DNA from 4 places in the Rhizobium sp. A37_96 genome. Region 4 is predicted to be linked to each of the others. Evidence: predicted binding sites of a transcription regulator. Region 4 holds the regulator's gene; each other region holds the start of a gene.
The links. The regulator LexA, encoded in region 4, represses DNA repair genes until DNA is damaged. The targets are predictions, from matches to a motif close to TGTTCNNNNTGTGTTCNG.
Positions count from the first base shown of each region.

Region 1: a site for LexA is predicted at 4,325-4,342, ahead of ACQZ6J_RS08085 (DNA recombination protein RmuC). Genes of this name have one in related genera too.
Region 2: a site for LexA is predicted at 3,086-3,103, ahead of ACQZ6J_RS08805 (ATP-dependent helicase). Genes of this name have one in related genera too.
Region 3: a site for LexA is predicted at 2,069-2,086, ahead of ACQZ6J_RS09850 (PA0069 family radical SAM protein). Genes of this name have one in related genera too.

Region 1 covers NZ_JBNWDS010000002.1:334,401-339,579, forward strand. Annotated here, with positions in the region: gene ACQZ6J_RS08075 (methyl-accepting chemotaxis protein) at 1-1,889, opposite strand, end outside; gene ACQZ6J_RS08080 (ribokinase) at 2,084-2,983, opposite strand; gene ACQZ6J_RS08085 (DNA recombination protein RmuC) at 3,086-4,264, opposite strand; gene def (peptide deformylase) at 4,451-4,966, shown strand; gene ACQZ6J_RS08095 (FitA-like ribbon-helix-helix domain-containing protein) at 5,032-5,179, shown strand, end outside.
Region 2 covers NZ_JBNWDS010000002.1:480,930-486,108, forward strand. Annotated here, with positions in the region: gene mmsB (3-hydroxyisobutyrate dehydrogenase) at 1-714, shown strand, start outside; gene ACQZ6J_RS08805 (ATP-dependent helicase) at 947-3,016, opposite strand; gene ACQZ6J_RS08810 (SMP-30/gluconolactonase/LRE family protein) at 3,285-4,160, shown strand; gene secD (protein translocase subunit SecD) at 4,321-5,179, opposite strand, start outside.
Region 3 covers NZ_JBNWDS010000002.1:701,350-706,528, forward strand. Annotated here, with positions in the region: gene ACQZ6J_RS09840 (phosphotransferase enzyme family protein) at 1-68, shown strand, start outside; gene ACQZ6J_RS09845 (ribonuclease HII) at 73-732, opposite strand; gene ACQZ6J_RS09850 (PA0069 family radical SAM protein) at 842-1,999, opposite strand; gene ACQZ6J_RS09855 (glycosyl transferase) at 2,239-2,757, shown strand; gene ACQZ6J_RS09860 (hypothetical protein) at 2,934-3,245, shown strand; gene moaB (molybdenum cofactor biosynthesis protein B) at 3,277-3,831, opposite strand; gene ACQZ6J_RS09870 (4-(cytidine 5'-diphospho)-2-C-methyl-D-erythritol kinase) at 3,831-4,739, opposite strand; gene ACQZ6J_RS09875 (tetratricopeptide repeat protein) at 4,748-5,179, opposite strand, start outside.
Region 4 covers NZ_JBNWDS010000013.1:179,456-184,634, reverse strand. Annotated here, with positions in the region: gene ACQZ6J_RS26270 (ComEC/Rec2 family competence protein) at 1-2,047, shown strand, start outside; gene lexA (transcriptional repressor LexA) at 2,028-2,750, opposite strand; gene ACQZ6J_RS26260 (VOC family protein) at 3,170-4,057, shown strand; gene kdsA (3-deoxy-8-phosphooctulonate synthase) at 4,054-4,893, shown strand; gene eno (phosphopyruvate hydratase) at 5,046-5,179, shown strand, end outside.

The DNA of each region.
Region 1 (5,179 bases), on a different contig from region 4:
TTGATCAGGGTCTTGATCTCCTTGGCGGCGTTGGCCGAGCGCTGGGCCAGTTCGCGCACTTCCTGCGCGACGACCGCAAAGCCCTTGCCAGCTTCACCGGCACGGGCGGCTTCGACGCCGGCGTTCAATGCAAGCAGGTTGGTCTGGAAGGCGATCTCGTCGATAACGCTGATGATGCGCGAAACTTCCTGCGACGATTGCTCGATGCCATGCATGGAAGCAATGGCCCTCTGGACGATCTCGCCGGAATGCTCGGCATCCTCGGATGCGGCATTGACGCTGCTTGCCGCCGTGCGGGCATTCTCGGCGCTGGAATTGACCTGCGCGGTAAGCTCGTTGAGGGCTGCCGCAGTCTCTTCGAGGCTTGCCGCCTGCTGCTCTGTGCGGCGGGCGAGGTCCGACGCGCTGGTGCTGATTTCGCCGGTGCCGCTGCCGATGTTGCCGACGCTGACATTGACGGTGTGGACGGTCTCCTCGAGGCTGGCAAGCGCGGCATTGAAGTCCTGCTTGAGCTGGGCGTACTCGCCCGGGAAGTCGTCGGCTATCCGGTGGTTGAGGTTGCCCTTCGAGAGCTCGGCGAGGCTATGGCCGAGAATGCTGACGATATGACGTTGCAGCGTGACACTCTCGTTGCGCTCGGTTTCCGAGCGGCGGCGTTCGCCCTCGGCAGCCAGACGCTGATCATTGGCTTCGCCTTCCAGACGCTTGGTGTCGGCGAGCGCGAAGCGGAAGCCTTCGAGCGCCTTGGCGACCGAACCCACTTCGTCGGCACGCGCCTGACCGGCGACCGGCTCGGCATAATTGCCTGCGCTCAGGCGGTTGACGCTCGCGATAAGGCCGGCGAGCGGCTTCTGCACGAAGCCGCGCACGGCGACGTAAAGAGCGAGCATGACGGCGCCCAGCACGAGGATGCCGGCGATGATCATCGTGTAGGTCTGATCCTGCACCGGTGCGGCGATCGCGCTGTGAGGAACGTCGATGAGGACGACCCAGGTCGCGTTGAGGCCGGGAACGGCGAAGGGGTAGACGACGCGGTCGAATTCTTCGCCGCCGTTTTCGGAAAGGTTCTTGAGGATGCTTGCGGAGGAGGAACTCAGCGCCGCCTTGATGACGTCGGTGCCCGCGCCGTTATAATCCTTCATCAGCAGGTCGGCGGTCGGGGCGACCAGCCACTTGTTGTCCTGGGAGACCAGCAGCACGCGGCCCGAGCCGAATGGATGCAGCTTCTGGAGCTTCGTGTAGAGCGAGTTGAGAGAGATATCGACGCCTGCAACACCGATCATCTTGCCGCCGGACATGACCGGATAGGCGATCGAGCTCATGGTCGTCGGAACGTCGGTGCCCTGTGCCAGGTAGGGCGGCGTGATCGCGCCCTTGCCGCTGTCGGCGGCAAGCTTCCACCAGGCGGCCGTATAGTCGTTGTCGAAGGTCGAGAACTGGATGCCGCCGTCCTTCGTCTTGGACCAGTAGGGTGAAAAGGCACCCTTGTCGTTGACGCCTTCATCCTTGTTGTTGGCAAGTTCCGTCGTCTTGCCGTCCAGCGCGCCGAGCTGCTCGCAGAACCAGCTGCCGAAGGCAAAGGCGTTCTGTTCTACGTTCGCCTTGAGGATGTTGATGATACCCTTGCGATCGAAGGTATGCCCTTCGTGACCGCGACCGATGATGGCAGCCATGGAACGGGCAGCACTGGCCATTTCGCCGAGATTGGCGGCGATCTCGTTTGAAATGGATTTGGCCTCGGTATTGGCCTGATCCATTGTCAGCGCTTCGACACGGTCGCGGGTCTGTGAAATCAGCAAAAAGTTGGAAACCAGCAAGACGAGCGCGATCGCCAGCCCGGTGACCAAGATCAGCTTGGCCGCAAGCGACTTCATACGAAAGATGAACATCATTTCCTCGAAAATGCGATGCGTCGGATAGACATTATCCGGATGCAAAGTCGGCACAGGATGGCCCTGTCATGGGGCCGCCGTGAAAATTCCTGCCGGAGCCGAAAGGCCGTGCACGTCAGGCCAGAGGAGAATGATACGGAAGCGCAAAAATTTAATTAATTGCGCTTCGCAATGCTTACGAAATTTTATCTTTAAAGCTTCTCGGCGACTTCGCTCGCAACCGGAATGGACGGTTGAGCACCCGGCTTCAGGCAGGCGAGCGAACCCGCCACGGTGGCCCGGCGCAGGCTGGCGTGAAAATCCAGGCCCTGATCGAGACTTGCGGCGAAGTAGCCGCAGAACGTATCGCCGGCGCCGACCGTATCGACCGGCTCGATGACGAGACCCTCGGCGCGCGAAAGCTCGCCGTCGCGGATGGCGATGACGCCGTCGCCGCCGAGCGTCACGATCAGCGTCTGGCCGGTCTCTCCGTGCAGGCGGACGAGGGCGGCCTCTCGCTCGGATGCCGACATGTTGTCCTGGCCGGCCAGTCTTTCGAATTCGGTCTCGTTGGCGATGACGATCTCGGCAAGCCGGCCGAGGCGAGCGGCCTCCGGGATCAGCGGCGCGAGATTGAGCACCGTGCGCACGCCCTTCGCCTTTGCGGCATTCAGTGCCGTTTCGACGGCGGCGACCGGGATTTCGAACTGCAGCATCAGCGTATCGCCCGGGTTCAGCGCGGCAACGGCGGCGGTGGCGTCGTCGCTCGTATTCGTGCCGTTGGCGCCGGGAACGACGGCAATCATGTTCTCGCCGTCGCCACCCACCAGGATGAGGGCCGTGCCGGTCGGCTCGGAGACGCGCCTGACGGCGGAAAGATCGGTGCCGGCTGCATCGAGCAGGGCAAGCGCGGGCTCGGCAAAGCCGTCATTGCCGACGGCGCCGCTGAGGCGGACCGTTGCGCCGGCGCGGCGCGCGGCCAGCGCCTGATTGGCGCCCTTGCCGCCCGCGGCGGTGGAAAAGCCGTTGCCGGCGACGGTTTCTCCCGGCTTCGGCAAGCGATCCGTTGTGGCGATGAGATCCATGTTAATGGAGCCGAAAATAGTGATCATGCGATATCCTGCCCTGGGCGTTGATCCTGCGTGATCCTGCCCGAAGGCTGCTCTATGTCTTTTGGGATCATGCATCGATTGGGCGCGACACTGCCGAAGCGATCAGTCTTCGTCAACCACCCTCAGCTTGAGTTGGCTCGTGCGGTTATCGACCGGCTTTGGTTTCTCTTCGGCACGCGTCTTCGCAGGCTCTTTCGCGGCCTCGAACTCCAGCGCCTCGATCCTCTCGCCCCGCCTTGCCAGCTTGTCGGCCGAGGTGACGATCATGTCGACATCCTTCTGCGCCATGGCAAAATGGCCCTGGAGCTTGCGCACCCGCTCATCCAGCCGGGAAAGATCGTCCATCAGATGCGCGACTTCGCTTTGGATGACATGCGCCTGCTCGCGCATGCGCTGATCCTTCAGCACTGCCTGGATCACCTGGATCGACAGCATCAGCAGCGAAGGCGAGACGATGACGATGCGGGCGCGCTGCGCCTTCTGCACGATCGCCTCGAAGTTCTCGTGAATCTCGGCGAAGATGGATTCGGAGGGCACGAAGAGAAAGGCCGTGTCCTGCGTTTCGCTCGGGATGAGATATTTCTCCGAGATGTCGCGAATATGCAGTTCCAGATCCCGGCGGAACTGTTGGGCTGCGATCTTGCCATGTTCCGGGCTGGCGGCGCCGCGAATGGCGTTCCACGCTTCCAGCGGAAACTTGGCATCGATAACCAGCGGCGGCGAGCCGTTCGGCATGCGAATGGTGCAGTCCGGCCGCGAGCCGTTCGAAAGCGTCGGCTGGAAGGCATAGGCGCCCATCGGCAGTCCATCGGCGACGATGGTCTCCATGCGTGCCTGGCCGAAGGCGCCGCGCGTCTGCTTGTTGGAAAGGATGGCCTGCAGCCCGACGACATCCTTCGCCAGCGACTGGATATTGGTCTGCGCCGCATCGATGACGGCAAGCCTCTCCTGCAGCCGGCGCAGGTTTTCATGCGTCGAGCGCGTCTGCTCGCCGATCGTCGCCGTCACCCGTTGCGACATGCCGTCCAGACGCTGGCCGATCGCCTGGTTGAGCTCGGCCTGCCGCGAGCCGAACACTTCGGCCATGGCGGCGAGCCGGCCCTGCATCTCCGCCTGCGATCGAAGAAGCGCGGCCATGGTATGCTCGGCGTCGAGCATGTCGTCCTCCGCGCGCGCCCTGCTGCGGATGAAAAGGACGAGCACCGCGATAACAAGCAGGATGACGAGGCCGGTCAGGATCTGGACCGTGGAAATGGCTTGGCCGAAGAGGATGAAGGACATGAAACCTGGCGCGCTGGTGAAGTTCTAGATCGGCACCATAGCAAAATTGTTGTGAATATCCAGATCAAAACGTGAACAGAATTTCCGGACCATTTGCTCTGGCTTTGACGGCGGCCGTTGAAAAAACACCGCTTCACGGCCTCTTGGCGATTCCATCGCACAACAAGATGCGTTATGGGAAACGTCATGACGATCAAGCCACTTATCATTTTGCCCGATCCGCTGCTCCGCCAGGCTTCCAAGCCCATCGAGCAGATCGATACCGAAATTCAGCGCCTCGCCGACGACATGCTGGAAACCATGTACGACGCGCCGGGCATCGGCCTCGCGGCGATCCAGATCGGCGTTCCCCGCCGCATGCTTGTTATCGACGTCGCGCGCGAAGGCGAAGAGAAGACGCCGCTGGTTTTCATCAATCCGGAGATCGTCGCGTCGTCGGACGAGCGTTCGGTCTATGAGGAAGGCTGTCTTTCCATTCCGGATTACTATGCCGAAGTGGAGCGCCCTGCGCGCGTCACCGTTAAGCATCTGGACCGCAACGGCAAGGAATTGCTCACCGAGGCTGAGGGTTTGTTGGCGACCTGCGTACAGCACGAGATCGATCACCTGAACGGCGTGCTGTTTATCGACCACATCTCCCGTCTCAAGCGCGAGATGGTGATCAAGAAGTTCACCAAGGCCGCCAAGTCCAAGGCTCTGTGACCGGCCGCCATTGAAAGATCAGCTGCGGGCGCCTATGATATCTTTGATATCAAATGGAGGCGCGGATGGGTGATCTTTTGATTCGCGATATTTCCGAGCCCATGAAGCAGGATATCGCAAGACGGGCAAGGCAAACCGGACGCAGCCTTTCGGAGGAGGCGAAAGAACTCTTACAGAAGGCCTTGATCGCGGAGAAAGCCGAAATGGAGACCC
Region 2 (5,179 bases), on a different contig from region 4:
GACGCCGAAGTGGTGGTGACCATGCTGCCGAAGGGCCAGCATGTCCTCACCGTCTGGACCGACCTGCTGCGCTCCGTGCCCAAGGGAACCCTGCTGATCGACAGTTCCACCATCGATGTCGACAGCGCCCGCAAGGCGCATGCGATGGCTGGCGATGCCGGCTGCCTCTCGCTCGATGCGCCTGTTTCCGGGGGCACCGGCGGGGCTGCGGCGGGAACGCTGACCTTCATGGCCGGCGGTTCGGCAGAGAGCTTTGCCGCCGCCAGGCCGCTGCTTGACGTGATGGGCAAGAAGATCGTCCATTGCGGCGATGCCGGAGCAGGGCAGGCGGCGAAAATCTGCAACAACATGATCCTCGGCATTTCCATGATCGGCGTCTGCGAGGCCTTCGTGCTCGGCGAAAAGCTCGGCCTTTCGCATCAGGCGCTGTTCGACGTCGCCTCGACCTCGTCCGGCCAGTGCTGGTCGATCAATACCTATTGCCCCGTGCCCGGACCCGTGCCGACCTCGCCCGCCAACAACGACTATAAGCCCGGCTTTTCTGCCGCCTTGATGCTCAAGGACCTGCGCCTGTCGCAGGAGGCCGCTCTCTCCAGCGGCGCGTCGACGCCTCTGGGTGCCGAAGCGGCGCAGCTCTACGCGCTCTTCGAAAAGCTCGGCAATGGCGGCCGCGATTTTTCGGCTATTATCGAGATGTTTCGCGAGGCGAAGTGAGGTTGGGTGGATAGTTGGGTGGGCGCAAGGCTGCCCCTCACCCCGACCCTCTCCCCGCAGGCGGGGAGAGGGGGAGCCGTGCCCCAAGCCGCTGCTGTTTGCTGAGAGGCGTATTACTTTGTGAAGTCGTTTCCCTCTCCCCGTTCACGGGGAGAGGGTTAGGGTGAGGGGCCATGCACGAAGGCGCAGCATCCGCGAACATGCCCGACCTACCGATCTCCGCAGCCACAACTTACCGCCACATGCCGCGCATGCGCGCACCGACATCGACACGCACCTCTCGCGCCCGGACGGCGGCGGCGCTCTCGGCCCGGGCCTGCGGCCAGCCGCAGACCTCGAAAAACTGCAGCAATGTCGCCGGGATGAAGCGCGTGCGTGAGGCGAAGACATGCTTGTCGCCCTGTGCATGCTGGCCGTGAATGAAGAATCGTTGCGGAGTGACGAGGTCGAGATTGTCCTTCGCCCGGGTCATGGCGACATAAAGCAGCCGCCGCTCCTCTTCGATCTCGGCGGATGATCCAACGGCGAGATCGGCGGGAATGCAGCCGTCGACGGCGTTGAGAATGAAGACCTTCGTCCATTCCTGTCCCTTGGCGGAATGGATGGTCGAAAGAATCAGATAGTCCTCGTCGAGCAAAGGCACGCCGGCCTGGTCACTGGTCGCGTCGGGCGGATCGAGCGTCAGTTCGGTGAGGAAGCGCTCGCGCGAGCCGTAGCCTGCGGCAATCTGTTCGAGCTGGACGAGATCGGCCTGGCGTGTCGCGGCGTCCTCATGAGCCCGCTCCAGATGCGGCTCGTACCATTGGCGAACCAGGCCGATTTCCGCCGGCCAGCCGGCCTTGCCGCTTTTGACCTCCTGCATCGTCTCCACGAAAGCGGTCCAGTCGTCTCCGGTGCGGGGCGGTGGTGGAAGCTCCGCGAGGGCCGCGATGGGGCTTGCCTCTTCGCCGATCTGGTCGAGGACGCGTTGCGCCGTGGAGGGGCCGACGCCCGGCAGAAGCTGCATCAGGCGAAAGCCCGCCACGCGGTCGCGCGGGTTCTGGGCGAAACGCAGCGCCGCCAGCATGTCCTTGACATGAGCGCTGTCGAGAAACTTCAGGCCGCCGAATTTCACGAAGGGAATGTTGCGCCGCGTGAGCTCCACTTCCAGCGGGCCGCTATGGCTCGAGGTGCGGAACAGCACGGCCTGCTGCTTGAGCCTTGTTCCGCCCTCGCGGTTTTCCAGCAGCTGGTCGGCGATGTAGCGCGCCTGATCGGCCTCGTCGCGCACCGTCACCAGGCGCGGCCGCTCCGCGCTTTGCCGCTCCGTGCGCAGGTTCTTGGTGAAGCGCTCCGAGGCGAGATCGATCACGGCATTGGCGGCGGCGAGGATCGGTTGCGTCGAGCGATAGTTTCGGTCGAGCGTGACGATATCGGCCGACGGCGTAAAAGCCTTGGGAAAATCGAGAATGTTGCGCACGGTGGCGGCACGGAAGGAGTAGATCGACTGCGCATCGTCGCCGACGACGGTCAATCCCCGGCCATCCGGCTTCAGCGCCAGCAGAATCGATGATTGCAGCCGGTTGGTGTCCTGATATTCGTCGACCAGGACATGATCGAAGCGGCTGCCGATATCCTCGGCGATCAGCGGCTCCTGCAGCATATGCGCCCAGTAGAGCAGCAGGTCGTCATAATCGAGCACGTTCTGCGCTTGCTTCGCCTCGACATAACAGGCGAAGAGATCGCGCAACTGCTGCTCCCACATGGCGCACCAGGGGAAGAAGTCGCGCAGCACGCCGTCGAGCGGCGCTTCCGCGTTGACGGAGCGGGAATAGATGGCAAGGCATGTCGCCTTGGTCGGGAAGCGGTTCTCCGTCTTCGAAAAGCCGAGATCGTGGCGCGCGAGGTTCATCAGGTCGGCGCTGTCTTCCCGGTCGTGGATCGTGAAGGCCGGATCGATGCCGATCTGTTCTGCATAGTCCCGCAGCAGGCGCGCGCCGATGCCGTGAAACGTGCCGCTCCAGGCCAGCGCATCGGCGGTGATGCCGGCATTCGCACCCAGCACCTCACGGCAGATCCGTTCCACGCGGCGGCCCATTTCGGCGGCAGCGCGGCGCGAGAATGTCATCAGCAGGATGCGGCGCGGATCGGCACCCTTGACGATCAGGTGCGCCACGCGATGGGCAAGCGTATTCGTCTTGCCGGAGCCGGCCCCGGCGATGACGAGCAGCGGCCCGGCGACATGACCGTCGCCCGTGGTCGTGCCGTGCTCTACCGCCAGCCGCTGCTCCGGGTTCAGCTTTTCCAGATAGGCGGCAGTCATCAATTCTCCTGACCGGACGGGAATTCGGGGCGCGACAGGCAACGAATCGCAAGCGCGAAACCTATCGCGCGTTCTATGGATGTTCCGAATCGCCAAAGCCTGTCAAGATCGGTGGAATTGCACGCAGATGTGAGCTTCGGCGCAAGAAACTTCTTGGGATTTGCCTGAATACCGCTCGAAAAGAACTTTCTTCGTGCTTATGTATGGCTATGGCGTGGCATTTTGAGTTTTTGGAGTGTCGCAGTGCGTAGAGTGAAGGTTTCAGAAAATGAACGACACGATCGCCACTGGCCTGCGTCTGCCTAGCGGACTGGTGGCTCTCCCCGGCGGGCGTCTTGCGCTTGTCGAAATGGATGCTAGCCGCCGCTCCCTGAAGCTTTTCGACACGAGCGGCGCCAACAAGGAAGTGTGCCGGATCGGCGGCAGTCCGACCGGTATAGCGATCGACGGCGATGGCTGCTTCTGGGTGGCGGATGGCCCGGAGGATTCTCTTGTGAGGCTTTCGCCGCAAGGGCGGGTTCTCCAGGTGATAGAAGGAGGCGCGGACGGTCCGTTTCTCCATCCGAATGCCCTGGCCTTCGGGCCTGACGGCCTGCTCTACATGACCGATTCCGGCATCCGCCTTGCCGATCTCCTCGAAGGCGGTCACATCCATCCCGATTTCTTCAAGGCCGCTTACAATGGCTGCGTCTATCAGATCGATCCGGCGGAGGGCCGGGTCATTCGCGTGCTGGCCGCCGGCCTGCTTCTTGCCGGCGGCATCGCCTTCGGGCCGGACGGGCTGCTCTATTACAGCGAGACATTGACCGGGAAAATCTATCGTCAGATCGTCGGCGGCCGCCAGGAGATGTTCGCGCAATCGATGACGTCGCCCGCCGTGAACATGCTGCGCGGGCCGGCCGGCCTCGCCTTCGATCGCAGCGGCATGCTGTATTGCGCCATGTATGGGCTGGGCGAGATCTGTCTGATCGATAGCGAGGGCAGGATGACGGGCCACATCCGCACGGACGGCACGCGGCCGGGCAATATTGCCTTTACCGTCGATGGCAAGCACTTGCTCGTCAGCGAGCAGGAAAAGGGTGTGGTGGAGAAGATAACGGCGCCACGTCCCGGGCTGCCGCTGCATATGCCGAACATTTCCTAAAGCGCCGCGCGATCTTTCCGATTCGCCTCTTGCGCTTTGGTTTTCCGCTGTTTCGCATGTCGTCGCCGCAAAACTGCTGCACATTTTTACGCGACACACGTCAGCTCGGCCTGGCGGACGCGCCCGGTCTCCGGGCGCGTCCTTTTCAAATATCTGCCGCTTATTCGGCTGCGGGGATCTGCTTGTTGTCCTTGCCGGACGTGCCGTCCGCCTGCTTGCTATCGTTGGCAACCGGCTTGGCATGACGGCGGCGCCAGTCGCCGAGGAAGAGCAGGATCGGCGCTGCGATGAAGATCGACGAGGCGCCGGCGACAAGGATGCCGAACACCATCGGGATCGCGAAGCTGGAGACGGCGCTGCCGCCCCAGATCGCCATCGGTAGCAGCGCCAGGAAGGCCGTGGCGTTGGTATAGAGGCTTCGCGCCAGGGTCTCGTTGATCGACTTGTCGATGATGTCGCGCAGCGGCATCGACTTGTAGAGCCGCATGTTTTCACGCATGCGGTCGTAGACCACGACCTTGTCGTTCACCGAATATCCCACAAGCGTCAGGATCGCGGCGATGGCCGTCAGGTTGAAATCGAGGCCGGTGATCGCGAAGAAGCCGATCGCCTTGGTGACGTCGAGGACCAGCGTCACGATGGCGCCGACCGCGAACGGCCATTCGAAACGGAACCAGATGTAGAACAGCATGGCCAGGCTGGCGATCACGACAGACAGGATGCCGGCCCAGGCAAGCTCGCCCGAAACCTTCGGACCGATGACGTCGGTGCCTTCGATGGTCGCGGTCGGGTCGATCTTGACGATTTCCGCCTTGAGCTTGGTCACAGCGGCCGTCTGCGCCTCTTCGCCGCCGTCCTGGCGCTGGGCGCGGACAAGGATGCTGTTGTTGTCGCCGAAGGACTGCAGTGCGATTTCGCCGAGGCCGAGCGTGTTCAGGCCCTCGCGGAACGTCGCCAGATCGGCTGCGTCCTTGGTCTTGACCGACATCTGGATGCCGCCGCGGAAATCGACGCCGTAG
Region 3 (5,179 bases), on a different contig from region 4:
TTTACCGCAGCGATATCGCCTATGTGACGGAGCGGTCAGGCGTAATTGCCGCAGGCTTGACCGGGTGACCTCTCAGACGGCTTCCTTGCGCAAGGGGCGGAAGCTCATGCGGTGCAGAGGGCAGGGCCCATGCTGTTCGATGCCGGCGCGGTGCTGAGCCGTGCCATAGCCAGCATGGGCCGCAAAGCCGTAGACCGGAAAGACGACGCCGGCCCGCGCCATCATCCGGTCGCGCGTCACCTTGGCGACGATCGACGCGGCTGCGATGGAGAAGGAGCGTGCATCGCCCTTGACGACGGCTTTTCCGGGGCAGGCCAGCCCCGCGGGCACATCGAGCCCATCGGTGAGCACATAGCTTGCCGGCATTGCCAGCCCGCAAATGGCGCGTCGCATGGCATCCAGGCTTGCCTTGCGGATGTCGGTGGTGTCGATGCGGGCCGCGCTCGACGAGGCGATGGAGACTGTCGCCGTCGCAAGGATTTCCGCGAACAGCTGCTCGCGTCTGGTGGCGCTCAGCTGCTTGGAATCGTTCAGGCCGTTCGGGATGTGCTCAGGGTCGAGAATGACGGCGGCCGCTACGACCGGGCCCGCGAGCGGCCCCCTGCCGGCTTCATCCGCTCCGGCAACCGGCCAGTGGCCGGCGCGGCGGGCGATCAGTTCCAGCTCGAAGGTCGGCACGAGAGGCGCGTCCTCGAATAGCATTGGAGAATCGGGTGATGTGCTGCGTGACATGCGGCGAAGCTGGCACACCACCCGATCTCCTGCAAGCCCCCGGTGGATCAGGGCGGCGAACCTGGGGGGCTTTCTTCCGGCGGGCACAGGGAAAGCCCGCGAGGAAAGGTCAGAGCAACGATAGCTGCACGCCGCTGCCATCCGGCGGCACGAAGAGGTCGTCACTCAAGGCGATATTGCGGCGAGTCAGCTCGAGACGGCGCGTCGCCATCTCGAAACGGCGGCTGATCTGCCAGGCATAGGGGCCGGCGCCCTTCATCCGCTTGCCGAACTCGGCATCGTAATCCTTGCCGCCGCGCATCGAGCGGATCAGCGACATGACGTGGCGATAGCGGTCCGGATAGTGCTGCAGCAGCCAGTCGCGAAACAGCGGGCTCACCTCCAGCGGCAGCCGCAGGATGACATAACTTGCCTCCAGGGCACCGGCCGCCTTGCCGGCATCGAGAATGCGCTCGATCTCGTGATCGTTGAGGGCAGGGATGATCGGCGCCACCATGATCGCGGTGCGGATGCCGGCCTCGCTGAGGGCCTGGATCGCCTCCAGCCGCCGTGACGGCGTTGCAGCCCGGGGCTCCATGGCGCGCGCGAGCTTGCGGTCGAGCGTCGTGACCGACAGCGCCACCCGCACCAGGTTCCTGGCGGCCATCTCCTTGAGGATGTCGATATCGCGCATGATCAGCGCCGATTTGGTGACGATGGCGACCGGATGGTTGGCCTTGTTCAGCACTTCGAGGATCTGGCGCATGATCCGCCATTCCTTCTCGATCGGCTGATAAGGGTCCGTGTTGGTGCCGATGGCGATGACGCGGGGTTTGTAGCCGGGCTTCGCCAGCTCGCGTTGCAGAAGCTTTGCCGCATCCGGCTTGGCGAACAGCTTCGATTCGAAATCCAGCCCCGCAGACAGGCCCATATAGGCATGCGTCGGCCGTGCGAAGCAATAGATGCAGCCATGCTCGCAGCCGCGATAGGGGTTGATGGAACGGTCGAAGGGGATATCGGGGGATTCGTTGCGGGTGATCGCGGTGCGCGGCTTTTCCACCTGCACCTCGGTCTTGAATGGCGGCAGCTCCTCCCAGCTCTGCCAGCCGTCGTCGAAGGCCTCGCGCTGCTGCGGCTCGAACCGACCGCTGGGGTTCAATCCTGCGCCGCGCCCGCGCCGACGCTCGGCATCGACCCTGAGGCCGGTATCGGCAATCATGGCGTTGGCAACGTCTGCCGTATTGGCAGGCGCGAATGCGGCCTGCCCTGCAAGGGACTGCTCGTTCATCGGTAGCTCCAGGGCGGTTCGTGCCATCGCATGCCGCGTCTAAGATGATTAAATTCCTATCCGACAAACGAGAACATTGCAAGAACAAAAACTGGAATTGCACAGATCCCGCACCACTTCTCCGCCAATTTACGGAGTCCATGGTGGCGTTTTTCGCCCTTGAATAAGCCTTTGCTCAAACAGAGAAACCCAGGGCCTATGCGCTGGCAATAAATTGTGCGCCGCTCTATAAATGGGCAATGTTGACAGTAATCATCGAATGCCAGGATCAGGAACCCGAGCTGGCGCAGACATTGGCGGCATTGGTGGCAGGCGCGATCGAGGGGCTTGTCTGCGATGTCGTCGTGCTCGATCACGGCTCGCGGGATGGCACATCGCGGGTGGCCGATGCTGCCGGCTGCCGGTTCTATTCGCAGTGGGACATCAAGGATATCTTGCGCTCGGCACGCGGCGAATGGTTGCTGCTGGTCGAGCCCGGCGCCCGGCCGCAAGCCGGCTGGATCGACGAGATCGCCGAATATGTCTCGCTGAACAAGGCCCCGGCGCGCTTTACCGCATCGCGCGGCTATCGGCGGCCATTCCTGAAGCGCATCGGCCGCAGCACACCGCCCCTGGAGCTGGGATTGCTGCTGTCCAAGCCGCAGGCGATCGCCACGGCCAGAACCGGCATGCGATTGGCCGAGTTCGCAAAAGGCCAGAAGGGTCGAAGGCTGGCAAGCGAGCTCATCCCTTCCTGGGTGGCGCGAGCGGCCCGATAGAGCGTCAATCGCCCCAGATTCCATTTGTAAACTGGCGAATAGCTGTCATAATTTTAATGTGGCGGCACCTTTCGCGTGTCGCGTTGGGCGGCCGACCATGAAGATGCCGGTATGCGGCGGAACTGGTCAGCGGAACTCTCCTTTTCCGCCGAGATTTCGGCGAAAGGAGGTGCGTTATGAAACGCACGATACTCTACCGCCTGATGGCAACGGCCTTGGTTGCCAGTGCAATTCTCTATCCCGGCGTTGCTGCCTCCCAAGCGGCAGTGGCCTGTGCCAAACGCGTCGATATCGTCGCGTTTCTCGACCATCTTTCCGAAAAATTGTCGGCTGTCGGCAAGCTCGACCCCAACACGATCGTTGAGATCTATGCTGCCGAAAGCGGCAACTGGACAATGATGGTCAGCGATGTCTCCGGCCGAAGCTGCATTATCCTCAGAGGCGACACCTGGGAATCAATTCCTGCGCTTCCGGGGTCGAAGGCATAGTAGCTACACATGCCTTGTAGAGATGCGGGATCTATTTTGAACCGGCGCCGCGCCTCAGATGCTCGTCCAGGCGCGGCATGATCTCGACGAAATTGCAGGGCATGTGCCGGTAGTCGAGCTGCGCCTTGAGGATGCCGTCCCAGGCATCCTTGCAGGCACCGGGAGAGCCCGGCAACACGAAGATGAACGTGGCGTTGGCGACACCGCCGGTCGCTCGAGATTGAATCGTCGCCGTGCCGATCTTGTCGTAGGAGATGCGGTGGAAGACCTCGGAAAAGCCGTCCATCCGCTTTTCGAACAAGGGCTCCAGCGCCTCGGGCGTCACATCGCGGCCGGTGAAGCCGGTGCCGCCGGTGGTGATCACCACGTCGATGGCGTCGTCCTTCGTCCAGGCCTCCACCTGCGCGCGGATACGCTCCTTGTCGTCGGGGACGATGGCACGGGCCTCCAGCCTATGGCCGGCGTCCGCGATGCGCGCAACCAGCGTGTCGCCGGACTTGTCATCGGCAAGCGTGCGCGTGTCGGAAACGGTCAGCACGGCGATGCCGACGGGAATAAAGGGTCTTTCGCTGCCTGAGCCTGCCATCATGCCTCTCCCGCGATCGTCTCCGTTACCTGGAAATACCAGTCCGGCCTCTGCCTGTGAAGCGAGGCGGCGGCCGCCTTCGCCTGTTCCGTGTCGGCGAAGATGCCGAAGCATGTCGCGCCGGAGCCGGACATGCGCGTCAGGATCGGGGCCTGACTTTCGATCAGGCCGGAAAGCACCGCAATCTCGGCGCAGATCGAACGCGCCGGTGGTTCGAGATCGTTGCGCAAGGTCTTGATCGTGTCGATCCATTCGCCCTGGCCCTGCGGCATCTGCGATGGAAACAGCAGCGGCGGATTGTCCTTGCGGGACAGTTGGCGGAATACCTCCGGCGTCGACACGCCGATGAGCGGATTGCCGAGAACCACGGGAAAGGAGGGAAACGCCGGCAGCAATTCGATCGCTTCGCCGATCCCGCGCGCCACCAGCGGCCGGCTCGCAAGGCACATCGGCACATCGGCGCCGAGCTTCAGGGCGATGGCCTTGACCGCCTCTTCCGGCAGGTCGAGGCGCCACAGCCGCATCAGCCCGCGCAAGGTGGCCGCCGCATCCGCCGAACCGCCGCCGATGCCCGATGCGATCGGCAGGTTCTTTTCCAGGTGGATATGAACGCCAGCTGCGTCGAAGCCTGCCGCATGAGCGGCCTGCCGCAGCAGATCACGCGCCTTGAGCACGAGATTGTCGGCGGCTTCTACGGAGAGAAGGGGGCCGAAGCGTCCCGAAAGGCTGAATTCGTCACGATCGGCTGCACGAAAGGCAAGACGGTCGCCATGGCGGGTAAAGCTCACCAGCATGTCGAGCAGATGATAGCCGTCGGCGCGGCGGCCGGTAACATGCAGCGCAAGATTGATCTTTGCGGGCGCCTCTTCCGAGAGGTCGAAATCGCCCGCTGCCAAGATCGCGTTCATGAAAAGTCTTAGGACTTCTTGTCGACCGGCGCCGGAGCGTTCGAATCGGGCGACGGAGCCGGTGCCGGGTCAGGCTGCTTGCTCTTATCGACGGTCTTCGGGTCGTTATCGAGCGCCGGCAGGCCCTTTTCGATCTTTTCCTTGATCTTCGGAATATCGGCCTCTTCCGGCTTGGAGGCGAGCGCGCGGTTCCACTGGTAGACGGCCTCGAGCTTGCGGTTCACCCGCCAGTAGGCGTCGCCGAGGTGATCGTTGATCGTGGGGTCGCCGGCCTTCAGCTGAGCCGCCTGCTCCAGCTCGTTCACCGCATCGTCGAAGCGGTTGAGGCGGAAATAGGCCCAGCCGAGCGAATCGACGATGTAGCCGTCATCCGGCTTCAGGTCGACGGCCTTCTTGATCATGTCCAGGCCCTGGTCGAGGTTCATGTTCATGTCGACCCA
Region 4 (5,179 bases):
TTTGGCGCAATGGGAATGCTGGCGGGCTTCCACCACAATGCTCGACTCGGCCGTGACGACGACCGTTACCGGCCAGGTCGAGCGACGTGAATCCTATGACGATGGCCGCTGGCGCTATGTCGTCCGCGTCGAGGCGACGGAAAAACCCACCATTCGCCGCTCACCGGAAAGGGTCACGATCTTCGTACGCAAACAGGCGGAGCCGTTCGAACTCGGAGACCGAATCCAGGGCAGGGCGCGCCTGACGCCTCCGGCCGGGCCCGCCTTGCCCGGCCTCAACGATTTCGCCTTCAGCTCCTATTTCAACGGTATCGGCGCAAACGGCTTTGCCTATGGCGCACCGAAATTGCTGTCGCCACTTGATGACAAAGTGCGGGAGTCGATGCTCGACGCCGCTGATATCTGGCTTGCGGGGCTGCGCAATAGCATAGGCGACAGGATCAGGGCGACCTTGCCAGGCGATACGGGTGCTTTTGCCGCCGCACTTGTCACCGATGAGAGACGTGCGATCTCGAAGGATACGACCGAGGCGTTGAGAATTGCCGGCCTCACCCATATCGTCGCCATTTCCGGTCTGAACATGGCGCTGTCGGCCGGGATCTTCTATGTCGGCCTGCGCTATTTGTTCAGCCTGTTTCCCGGCGTCGTACAGGCCTGGCCGACAAAGAAGTTTGCGGCCCTCGGTGCGCTTGTGACAGTGACGGCCTATTACCTCGTTTCCGGTTTCGGCGTATCCGCCGAGCGCGCATTCATCATGATGGCGATCATGCTGGTTGCCGTACTGCTCGATCGACCGTCGATCAGCCTTCGCAACGTGGCGCTATCCGCGATCGTCATTCTCATACTCTCGCCGTCTCAGGTGCTCGGCCCGAGCTTTCAGATGTCCTACGCCGCAACGCTGGCGCTGGTATCGGGCTATTCGCTATGGAAGCGGCGGCGGCATCGCGAAACCATCTTCTCCCGCATCCGCCTGTTAAGCCCGCTGTTGTTCGTCTCCCGCTTCTTCGGCGGCGTGTTGTCGACGTCATTCATCGGCGGCGCATCGACAGCCATATTCTCGATCGAGCATTTTCACCGGTTGGCGACATATGGTCTTGCCGCCAACCTCGCGGCCATGCCGGTCGTCTCCTTCGTCGTCATGCCGTTTGGTATGGCGGCGATGCTGCTCATGCCTCTCGGTCTTGATGGTCCCTTCTGGAAGGTCACCGGGGAGGGACTGGAGCTCGTCATAGCGATCGCCAAAACCGTGGCCGGCTGGGGAGGTGACATCACCTTCGGCCGCCAGCCTGCATGGCTGATGCCGACATTCATTGCCGGCTTCCTGATCATGAGCATGTTGCGAACCCGGCTTCGCCACCTGGGCCTACTATTGTCGCTCTTATCCGTTGGCGCGGCGGCATTCGGTCCCGGCGTGCCGAAGCCGGATCTGACGATCTCGGAGGATGGGGTTCTGGTCGCTCTGCGACAGGATGACATACTGGCGACCAATCGCGAACGGCCGCAGGCCTTCATCTTCGAACAATGGCAAAAGGCACTGGTTGCAACCGAACATCAGCCGCCCACCATCCTTCCTCGCGACAGCCGGCTTCCACAAATCAGCAAGACCGATCGTCATCGGCGATTAAGCACCGAGGAGCAGAACGCGGTCCGCAAGGCAATGGAAGACGCGCTTGACCAGACGATGCAGGGAAGCTTCGCCTGCCAGAAAGGCGCATGGTGCGTGGCGATGCTCGAAGACGGCGCCATGCTCGTCACCATAGAAAACGCGGCCTATTTGCCGCCGGCTTGCGATACGGCAAACATCGTCGTGACACCGATCCGCTTGCGGCTGGATCATTGCCGCTCCGGGGCGATGCTGATAACCGGCGCGACATTGCGGCAAACCGGATCCATCGAAATGGCATTCACAGGCGACAAACCCGTCGTTTCCGTGGCGTTCGAGAACCCGCAACGACCATGGACGCGGCATCGAACCTACGATTGGCGCACCGACAAATTCGGCGCGCCGATCCAGCCGGCGTCACCGCTCAGTGATAGCGCCGAATGAGGCCGACGAGCTTACCTTGCACCTTGACGCGGTCCGGCCCGAAAATGCGGGTTTCATAGGCCGGGTTGGCGGCTTCCAGTGCGATGGACGCACCCTTGCGGCGGAAGCGCTTCAGCGTCGCTTCCTCGTCGTCGACGAGAGCAACCACGATGTCGCCGGGGCTGGCTGTCGTCGAATTGCGAATGATGACGGTGTCGCCGTCGAAAATACCGGCGTCGATCATCGAATCCCCCCTGACTTCAAGCGCGTAGTGCTCGCCTGAGCCGAGCATATCGGCGGGAACGGTAATATCATGGGTATTGTTCTGGATGGCGGAAATCGGAACACCGGCGGCGATGCGCCCCATGACTGGAACCGATGCCGAACCGTTGTGATCGTCATTGGCGATCTTTGCCGGGGCGGGCGGTGCGACCGGCTGAGGCTTGCCGAGGCTGCCTTCGATGATACTGGGCGAGAAGCCGCGTCGCGGCTGCAGGCTCGGATTATAGGCCTCCGGCAGCTTTATCACCTCCAGCGCTCTCGCCCGATTCGGCAGCCGGCGGATGAAGCCTCGCTCCTCCAGTGCCGTAATCAGACGGTGAATACCGGACTTGGATGCCAGATCCAGCGCATCCTTCATCTCGTCGAAAGATGGCGGAACGCCGGATTCCTTCATGCGTTCGTGAATGAAGAGAAGCAGTTCCTGCTGCTTGCGCGTCAACATCGTCTTGGAACCCCAGAATCAAGAAAAAGTCGTGAAACAAATCCAGAACGGACACTATATGTTCCATATGTGTTCCGCAAGTACTTAAATTTCGGTAAAGCCTTGTTCGGACGATTAAATAATTACCACTGTCGAATGAACCGACTGAAAGCGCCAATGGATTGTTTCAGTTTTAATGTATTGATAAATATTGATAATTTTGAATTTGCGCCGTTTAGGACACTTTCGCTTGACCAAGGTGTCTCCCGCGTCGACGAACGGGATATTACGCCGGGTAAGCCAGCTACAGAATAGAATCAGCAATCACGTTTGCGAGATTGCGTTCCATCGGTGTCGCCCTATCTCCCGGTCTCTTGCTTCCATCTTGAATTCGATGATGGATGGGCGCAAATCTGCTCCCGTAGGGAAAAGGAGAAAGCATGGCGCCGTTGCCGCATCCGCTGGATCATCTCGTGCTGCCGACCGTCAACATCGCTCTGGCGCGCGAACGTCTCGGCAAGCTCGGTTTTACGGTCGCTCCGGACGCACGCCATCCTTTCGGCACGGAGAATGCCTGCGTCTTCCTGGCCGACAAGACCTATCTCGAACCTTTGGGCGTGGCGTCGCAGGAGCAGTGCGAGACGAGCGTCGCCGACGGGAATGTCTTCGTTGCGCGCGATCAGGCCTATCGTTTCCGAGTCGGCGAAGATGGCTTTTCCGCCATGGTCTTCGGCACGGACGATGCCGTTGCGGATGACGCGCGCTTCAAGGCGGGCGCGATCTCCGCCGGGCGGATGCTGGATTTCTCCCGGCCCATGAAGATGCCGGACGGAACCGAAACGACGGCCGGCTTTCGCCTCGCCTTCGCGGCCGATCTGCGCGCGCCGGATTTTCTGGCTTTCTGCTGCCAGCGCATCAATCCGTTGCCGGCGGACCGCAGCGTGCTCGAGCGTCATGAAAACGGTGTGAGCGGCATCGCGCGGGTGGCGCTTTCCGCATCGAAACCGGAGGCGTATCGCGCCTTTTTCGAGGAGGTCGTCGGCGGCCCGCGAATTTCGGAGCATTCCTTCGGCTTGACGATCGAAACCGCCAATGCCGAGCTCGAGATCCTGACGCCGGAAGGAATGGAAGCATTCTACGATTTGCCTGTTCGCGCTAGCGATCCTGGGCTCAGGGCGCGCGCAATCCTTTTCAAAACGCGCGATCTTTCCGTGACATCGTCGCATTTCGCTGCTAACGGCGTCACCTACACGCGTAAGAACAATCGTCTATTGGCGAGGCTGGCGCCCGGGCAGGGCGCACTGTTCGCCTTCGAGGAGATAGCATGAGCACGAATTCCGAAGTGACCGTCGGCGAGGGTGCCTCCAAGGTCCTCTTTTCCAACACCGCCAAGCTGTCGCTGATCGCCGGCCCCTGCCAGATGGAAAGCCGCGACCACGCTTTCATGATCGCCGGCGTCCTGAAGGAGCTTTGCGGCAAGCTCGGCATCGGCCTTGTGTACAAATCCTCCTTCGACAAGGCCAACCGCACGTCGCTGTCCGGCAAGCGTGGCATCGGCCTGGAAACGGCGCTGGAAGTCTTTGCCGACCTCAAGAAGGAATACGGCTTTCCGGTTTTGACCGACATTCATACCGAAGAGCAGTGCGCCATCGTTTCCAAGACGGTCGATATCCTGCAGATCCCGGCCTTCCTGTCGCGCCAGACCGACCTGCTGGTCGCCGCCGCCAAGACCGGCCGCGTCGTCAACGTCAAGAAGGGGCAGTTCCTTGCGCCCTGGGACATGAAGAACGTCCTTGCCAAGCTCAATGACAGCGGCAATCCGAACATTCTCCTGTGCGAGCGCGGCGCCTCCTTCGGCTACAACACCCTGGTCTCCGACATGCGTTCGCTGCCGATCATGGCGGCCATGGGCGCGCCGGTCATTTTCGATGCGACGCATTCCGTGCAGCAGCCGGGCGGACAGGGCGGTTCCTCCGGTGGCGATCGCCGATTCGTCGAGACGCTGGCGCGCGCTGCCGTCGCCGTTGGCGTTGCCGGTGTTTTTGTCGAGACCCACGAAGACCCCGACAATGCGCCGTCGGATGGCCCGAACATGGTCTATCTGAAGGACATGCCGCGCCTTCTGGAGAAGCTTCTGGCCTTCGACGCTATCGCCAAGGGCTGATAAATATCAGGCATTCAACAGGCTGACATGAATTTGCGCTACGCGGCCTGCTGGAGTGCCCTACCTCGGGGGCGTGGATCGCCATTGTAATTTCCACGCCTTCGATTAAGACGATTTAAATCGATTTATAAACCAGCGAGCAGGAAGCTATCATGACCGCAATCACCGACATTATCGCCCGCGAGATTCTCGACAGCCGTGGCAATCCGACTGTCGAAGTCGATGTCTACCTCGAAGACGGCAGCATGGGCCGCGCGGCGGTTCCGTCGGGCGCGTCGACCGGCGC